Regions from separate parts of the Pseudoalteromonas sp. CH_XMU1449-3 genome, predicted to be linked through region 1. Evidence: predicted binding sites of a transcription regulator. Region 1 holds the regulator's gene; each other region holds the start of a gene.

Region 1 (2,278 bases):
AAAAATCGTGGTATCGGTGTACTAATTACTGACCATAATGTTCGAGAAACCCTTGATGTTTGTGAAAAAGCCTACATTGTTTCTCATGGGGAGCTAATTGCATCAGGCACACCTGAGCACGTATTAGCAGACCAAACTGTACGCGATGTATATCTAGGCGAGCAATTCAGGCTGTAACCATTACGCCAGCGACTAGAGCATCTGCTAGACTTATAACAATGACAATAAATCGATAACTGTGTTTATACAGGTATCGATAACTTAAAAAGGATTGTTAGGGATACATGAGGCAATCATTACAGCTGCGCATGGGCCAGCAACTTACAATGACTCCACAACTGCAACAAGCTATTCGTTTGTTGCAGCTCAGTACATTGGATCTCCAGCAAGAAATTCAAGAAGCGCTTGATAGTAATCCCCTACTTGAAGTGGAAGAAGCGGATTACAACGAAGAAAGCACCGGCAAGAATGAGCAAAAAGCGGAGTCTGACGATGTGCAAGTCAGCGCGTCTGCCGAAGAAGCACCTAGCGAGTACGAGCAAGAAAGTAGTGATGCTCTCAATAAAGACACCGTCAGCGATGACTTAGCAATGGATGTTACCTGGGATGAGTACATGAGTGCCGCCCCTTCAACATCGTCAGGGCCAATGCCTGAAGATGAATCTATCTATCAGGGAGCATCAACCGAAACCCTTCACGAATACCTGATGTGGCAATTGCAACTCACGCCATTTAGCCCTACTGATGAAGCGATTGCTGTGGCAATTGTAGAAGCTATCGATGACTCAGGTATTTTAACGGTAAGCTGTGAAGATATCGTCGAAAGCTTTAATCAAAATAACGATGAAGAAGAAATCGAACTTGATGAAGTCGAAGCGGTCTTAAAAAGAATTCAGTTATTTGATCCTGTTGGTATTGGCGCGCGCAGTTTACAAGAATGTCTGTGCATTCAGTTACGCCAATTCGATGCTGATACGCCATATTTAGCTGAAACTAAAATGGTTTTATCTGAGCATATCGAATTATTAGCGAGTCGCGACTATCGAACTTTGATGAAAAAGACTAAGCTTAAAGAAAATGAGCTTAAAGAAGTGATGACGCTTATTCACAGCTTAAATCCTAAGCCTGCGGATAGCATAGTACGCGAAGAATCTGAGTACGTTATACCTGATGTATCAGTAAAAAAAGTAAAAGGCCGCTGGGTAGTCGAGTTAAACCCAGATTGTATGCCAAAGATTAGAGTGAACAGCCAATATGCAGCTATGTCTCGCTCTGTTAAATCAAGTAGCGACAGCCAATTTATTCGCTCTCACTTACAAGAAGCAAAGTGGTTTATTAAGAGCTTAGAAAGCCGTAACGATACGCTATTAAAAGTGACCAACTGTATCGTTCAACAACAACAAGCTTTCTTTGAGCATGGCCCTGAGGCAATGAAGCCGATGGTGCTAAATGATGTTGCTGAAATGGTCGAAATGCATGAATCGACGATTTCACGGGTAACAACGCAAAAATATATGCATACCCCACGGGGTATTTTTGAGTTGAAATATTTCTTCTCAAGCCATGTCAGCACCGAAAATGGTGGTGAGTGTTCTTCTACAGCAATACGCGCTTTAATCAAGAAGTTAGTCGCTGCAGAAAACTCAGCTAAACCATTGAGTGATAGCAAAATTGCAGATATATTGGCTGAGCAAGGAATTAAAGTAGCTAGACGTACAATTGCAAAATATCGTGAGTCTCTAGCAATACCTCCGTCTAATCAGCGTAAAAGTCTGATTTAGACGTTTTACATAGAAGGAAAAATGCTTATGCAACTAAATTTAACTGGTCGTCATGTAGAAATCACAGATTCATTAAGAGACTATGTAAACACCAAGTTTGCAAAACTAGAAAGGCATTTTGACCATATTAATAATGTTCATGTCATTCTAGATGTAGAAAAATTAAGCCAAAAAGCAGAAGCAACTTTACATGTAAACGGAGGCGAATTGTTCGCTTCTACAGAACATCAAGATATGTACGCAGCCATTGACTCACTGATCGATAAACTTGATCGCCAAGTCATTAAACACAAAGAGAAATTAGCTCGACATTAAATTATGAAACTAAGTTCACTTACTAACCAGGACTGCAGCAAAGCTGCGGTCCTTTTTAATAGCAAAAAAAGAATTCTTGAATATATCAGCGAACTGGCCCACCAGCAGCTTCCTCATTTATCGCAACAAGATATCCTAGATGCTTTACTCAACCGAGAAAAACTAGGCAGCACCGGCATTGG
Region 2 (2,278 bases), on a different contig from region 1:
GTTCCATAAAGCAACTCCTTTGTCGGTCAATCCTTGTGTTGGTTGCGTTTGTACTTGTTCCATATAGTCTCCTCCTTACGCTAGCTTCATCCTGTTTGGCTCCTGCCTAAGCTTATTCCTTGCTGTCATCTCCATTCACTTTATCCATAAAGCGTTGCCATTGTGCGCTACTCCATAACGCCTTGTTACTTCCTTGTTGTCCTTTGTGCGTAGTTACATTATCCATACTGTAAACTCCTTGCGGTTTATCGTCCGTTACTCCTACAGCAACTCCTTGCTGTGCTCCATTACCCATCCTTGTAGATTAATGCGGTGATTATCGCTTAGCGATGATATACACAGCATGAATCAAACCTGGAATGTACCCTAATAAGGTTAAAAGAATATTAATCCAGAACTGCGCACCTAAACCTACCTGTAAAAATACGCCGAGAGGTGGAATTAAAACCGATAAAATAATACGTATTAAATCCATGACTCACTCCTTGAAAAAGATAAGCCCAGCCAAAGCTGGGCTATGTAGGGCTTGCTATTATTCAGCAACAATCGTTAATTCATCGATTACTTTGCGAACATCTTCAGCATTTTCAGCAATGCTTACCGCTAATTGCTTTTCTGCATCAGACTCAACAGTACCTTTTAGTGTTACCACACCCATGTCAGTATCAACATCGATGTCTGTACCACCAACTTCTGAGTTAAATAAATAACGTGTCGTGATTACAGTACTGATTTTTGCGTCGGTTAAGTCGCTTTCTGCTGAATCAGCTTTGTCTGATTTCATATGCTTAGCTTTCATGTTTTTAACAACAGTTAGTTTGTTATCAACAGAGCTAACACCGTCTAGGCTAAGAACTAGCTCTTCAGCAAGCTCTTTATCTAATTCGCTATCAACTTTACCTGTAAGTACAACCTTGCCATTCGTTACATCAGTGTTGATGTCAAAGTTGTTAAGGTTTGTGTTCATAAGAAGCACAGTTTCTGCCTTACCATCAATCCAAGCATCTTTACTTTCATTTTCCCAGCTGCTTGCCTGAGCTGACATGCTAGTTGCACCAATTACTAAAGCGGCAATCATAGATTTGTTAAAAGTGTTCATAATCTTTCTCCTTTTGATTAAAGACAGTTTTATTAATGCGACTATGATGCCAACTATTTATTTGTTTATTTTCAGTAAGTTAAACACCCATTCAGCAGCTGTTTATATTCATTTAGGTAAAGATTTACAAGCTGCTCGGTAAGAAGTTCACGATGTTGCAAAAATGGCCACTTAGTTGCTGATTTTATTAATCTGTGGTTAATTTAACGAAGTTGCTTATTAGCGAAAAACACAAGCCACTGATTTATATAGCAATGAACTTTGGCCTAAGCCTTGCTTCGTAATTAATAACTAAAAAATCACCTTTAAAATCACAACAGGGAACTACCATGGCCGTTAAACTTGAAGATCGCCCAATCGATCAAGTAAGAGAAGAAGTTATTGATCAACTCATTTATAACTACAGTCATGCTGTTATTTCAGCTGAAGCATTCGAACGCCGCCTAGACCAAGCAATGGCAGCCACCAGCAACGAAGTACTGGTTGAACTAGTTGCAGATTTAGAGCTAAAAGCAGATATTGACTACAAATCGCATAAGCATGCGCAATTTAAACCTCACTACAGCCACAGCAGCGACAACGAAAGCCTGCAGCTTAGGAGTATTTTGGGTTCAAATGAGCGCAGCGGCCAATGGGTTGTACCAAAAGAAATTCACCTAACAAACTGCCTAGGTTCAATCGAACTAGACTTTAGCGAAGCAATTTTCCAACATCAGCATGTCACCATTTACGTGAACTGTATTTTAGGTAACGACGAAATCTACGTACCAGAACATGTAAATGTGGTATCTAAATTGTTTAGTGTAATTGGCAGTGTAGAGAATAAATCAGTCGCCTTAAATAAAGGCCAAGGCCCAACCATCACTATTGAAGGTAATGTATGGCTAGGCTCAGTCGAGATTTCAGTTAAACGTACCATGAAGGAAAAGTTCATCAGCTTTGCCAACAGCCTAAAAGCAAGTTGGAAAGAAATGAATAAGGTGCAGTAAAGTTGCGAGTTGCGAGTTGCGAGTTGCGAGTTGCGAGTTGCGAGTTGCGAGTTGCGAGATATTGTAGGCGCGATTTTATATCGCGCAATAGGTAATAAATGACGCGGGGTAAACCCGCTGCTACAACCACCGCGCGAAATAAATTTCACGCCTACATCAACCGTAGGCGTCACGCTTGCTTGGCGCGTCG
Region 3 (2,278 bases), on a different contig from region 1:
CTTCTTCAGATAGACCTGCATATTTGTCACCAGCGAAGATGTTTACGCCATCTTTACCTAGAGATTGGTGACAGTGCATACCAGAACCGTTATCACCTACGATAGGCTTAGGCATGAATGTCGCTGTTTTTCCGTAAAGGTGAGCCATGTTATGGATAACATATTTCATCTCTTGGATTTCGTCAGCTTTTAATACCATTGTATTGAAGCGAGTTGCGATCTCATTTTGACCTGCAGTTGCTACTTCGTGGTGGTGAGCTTCTACTACTTGACCTAGTTCTTCAAGAACTAAACAAGTCGCTGAACGCCAGTCATGTGATGAATCAACAGGTGAACACGGGAAGTAACCGCCTTTAACACCTGGACGGTGACCCATGTTGCCACCTTCGTAATCTTTATCTGAGTTCCAAGCAGCTTCTACAGAATCGATTTTGTACATAGAACCAGACATGTCTGATTTGTATTTAACGTCATCAAAAAGGAAGAACTCTGGCTCTGGACCGAATAATACAGTGTCAGCAATACCAGTAGAGCGCATGTACTCTTCAGCGCGTTTTGCAACAGAACGTGGATCACGCTCATAACCTTGAAGTGTTGAAGGCTCAACTACGTCACAACGTACGATTAGTGTAGCTTCTTCAGAAAATGGGTCCATTTTCGCAGACTCAGGAACAGGCATAAGTACCATGTCTGATTCGTTGATACCTTTCCAGCCAGCAATTGAAGAACCGTCAAACATTTTGCCGTCTTCGAAGAAATCTTCATCAATTTGATGATGAGGAATAGAAACATGCTGTTCTTTACCTTTGGTATCAGTAAAGCGTAAATCAATGAACTTAACGTCATTTTCTTTGATAAAATCTAAAACCGATTGTGACATGTGTCCTCCAATTGTTGGGTTTTATTTTTTGCTGCATTATTGCTTTTCGCTTATATAAGCTGGTTTCGTGCCATTTTTTTAACACCTTGTTTAGACTTACAAAAAACAAACAAGGCTTTGTTTTGTTAACTTCTATTGCACTAAGTTGGTGCGTAAAAAGATCATTCTGGTGCGTAAAAAGTGCGACCTTGTTTTGCACAATTATTGAGCGTGCCAATTTTTCTGTTATGAACACGATTTAGTGCCAAAATATGGTTCAAAAACGAAAATTTCGCCAGTTTTGAGCTAAGATTCACTTTAATTTTCATAAATTTGTCATTTATAAAACAGATACTTATAAAAAGCCTGAAGAAAGTTTATAAATTTATATTGGATAAACTTTCATCCATGCCATTATTAAGGGATAATATGCGCCCTTTTAAATCCTATGCTGGGACATCTGGTGAAAACGCAGGTGAGTGCGTAGATCTTGCAGGATCAATGAGATTCAATTTCTCTGAGAAAAAATATGAGCATCGAAAAGTTAAGAAATATAGCGATTATCGCCCACGTTGACCACGGTAAAACAACTTTGGTTGATAAACTGCTTGAGCAATCAGGCACATTAGAAACGCGCGGCGGTAACGAAGAGCGCGTAATGGACTCAAACGACATTGAGAAAGAGCGTGGTATTACCATTTTAGCTAAGAACACAGCTATCTCTTGGAACGACTACCATATCAATATCGTAGACACCCCAGGACACGCCGACTTCGGTGGTGAAGTAGAACGCGTACTTTCGATGGCTGACTCAGTATTACTACTTGTTGATGCTCAAGAAGGTCCAATGCCGCAAACGCGTTTCGTAACGCAAAAAGCATTCGCACAAGGTTTAACGCCGATTGTTGTAATCAACAAAATCGACAAGCCTGGTGCACGTCCTGACTGGGTTATGGACCAAGTTTTCGATTTATTCGATAACCTAGGTGCAACTGACGAACAGTTAGACTTTAAAGTAATCTATGCATCAGCTATCAACGGCTGGGCAACAATGGATTTAGACGAGCCATCAGATAACATGGAACCAATGTTCCAGATGATCGTTGACGAAGTATCTCCACCGGATGCAGATCCTGAAGGTGCTTTCCAAATGCAAATTTCTCAGCTTGACTACAACTCATACATCGGTGTTATTGGTGTAGGTCGTATCAAGCGTGGTACTGTTCGTCCTAACCAACAGGTTACTGTTGTAAGCGCAGACGGTACTAAGCGTAACGGTAAAGTTGGCCAAGTAATGAGCTACTTAGGTCTTGAGCGTCATGAAGCAGAATCTGCAGGCGCAGGTGACATCATTGCAATCACAGGTCTTGGTGAGTTGAAAATCTCAGACACTATCTGTGATGTAAATACCGTTGAAGC

Evidence for each region. Region 1 encodes sigma-54, which starts transcription at its own class of promoters, with help from an activator protein. Its sites were predicted from a motif close to GTTGGCACGNNNNTNGNNT; they were not measured.
Region 2: the regulator sigma-54 is predicted to act here: its motif matches at 1,135-1,153, upstream of WA256_RS16030 (BON domain-containing protein).
Region 3: the regulator sigma-54 is predicted to act here: its motif matches at 937-955, upstream of glnA (glutamate--ammonia ligase).

The regions. Positions count from the first base shown of each region.
Region 1 is NZ_JAYMDY010000025.1:14,977-17,254, forward strand. Features, by position in the region: gene lptB (LPS export ABC transporter ATP-binding protein) at 1-177, shown strand, start outside; gene WA256_RS19330 (RNA polymerase factor sigma-54) at 285-1,781, shown strand; gene hpf (ribosome hibernation promoting factor) at 1,809-2,096, shown strand; gene ptsN (PTS IIA-like nitrogen regulatory protein PtsN) at 2,100-2,278, shown strand, end outside.
Region 2 is NZ_JAYMDY010000013.1:127,774-130,051, forward strand. Features, by position in the region: gene WA256_RS16020 (hypothetical protein) at 1-63, opposite strand, end outside; gene WA256_RS16025 (YqaE/Pmp3 family membrane protein) at 317-475, opposite strand; gene WA256_RS16030 (BON domain-containing protein) at 533-1,099, opposite strand; gene WA256_RS16035 (LiaF domain-containing protein) at 1,429-2,088, shown strand.
Region 3 is NZ_JAYMDY010000012.1:121,626-123,903, reverse strand. Features, by position in the region: gene glnA (glutamate--ammonia ligase) at 1-880, opposite strand, end outside; gene typA (translational GTPase TypA) at 1,389-2,278, shown strand, end outside.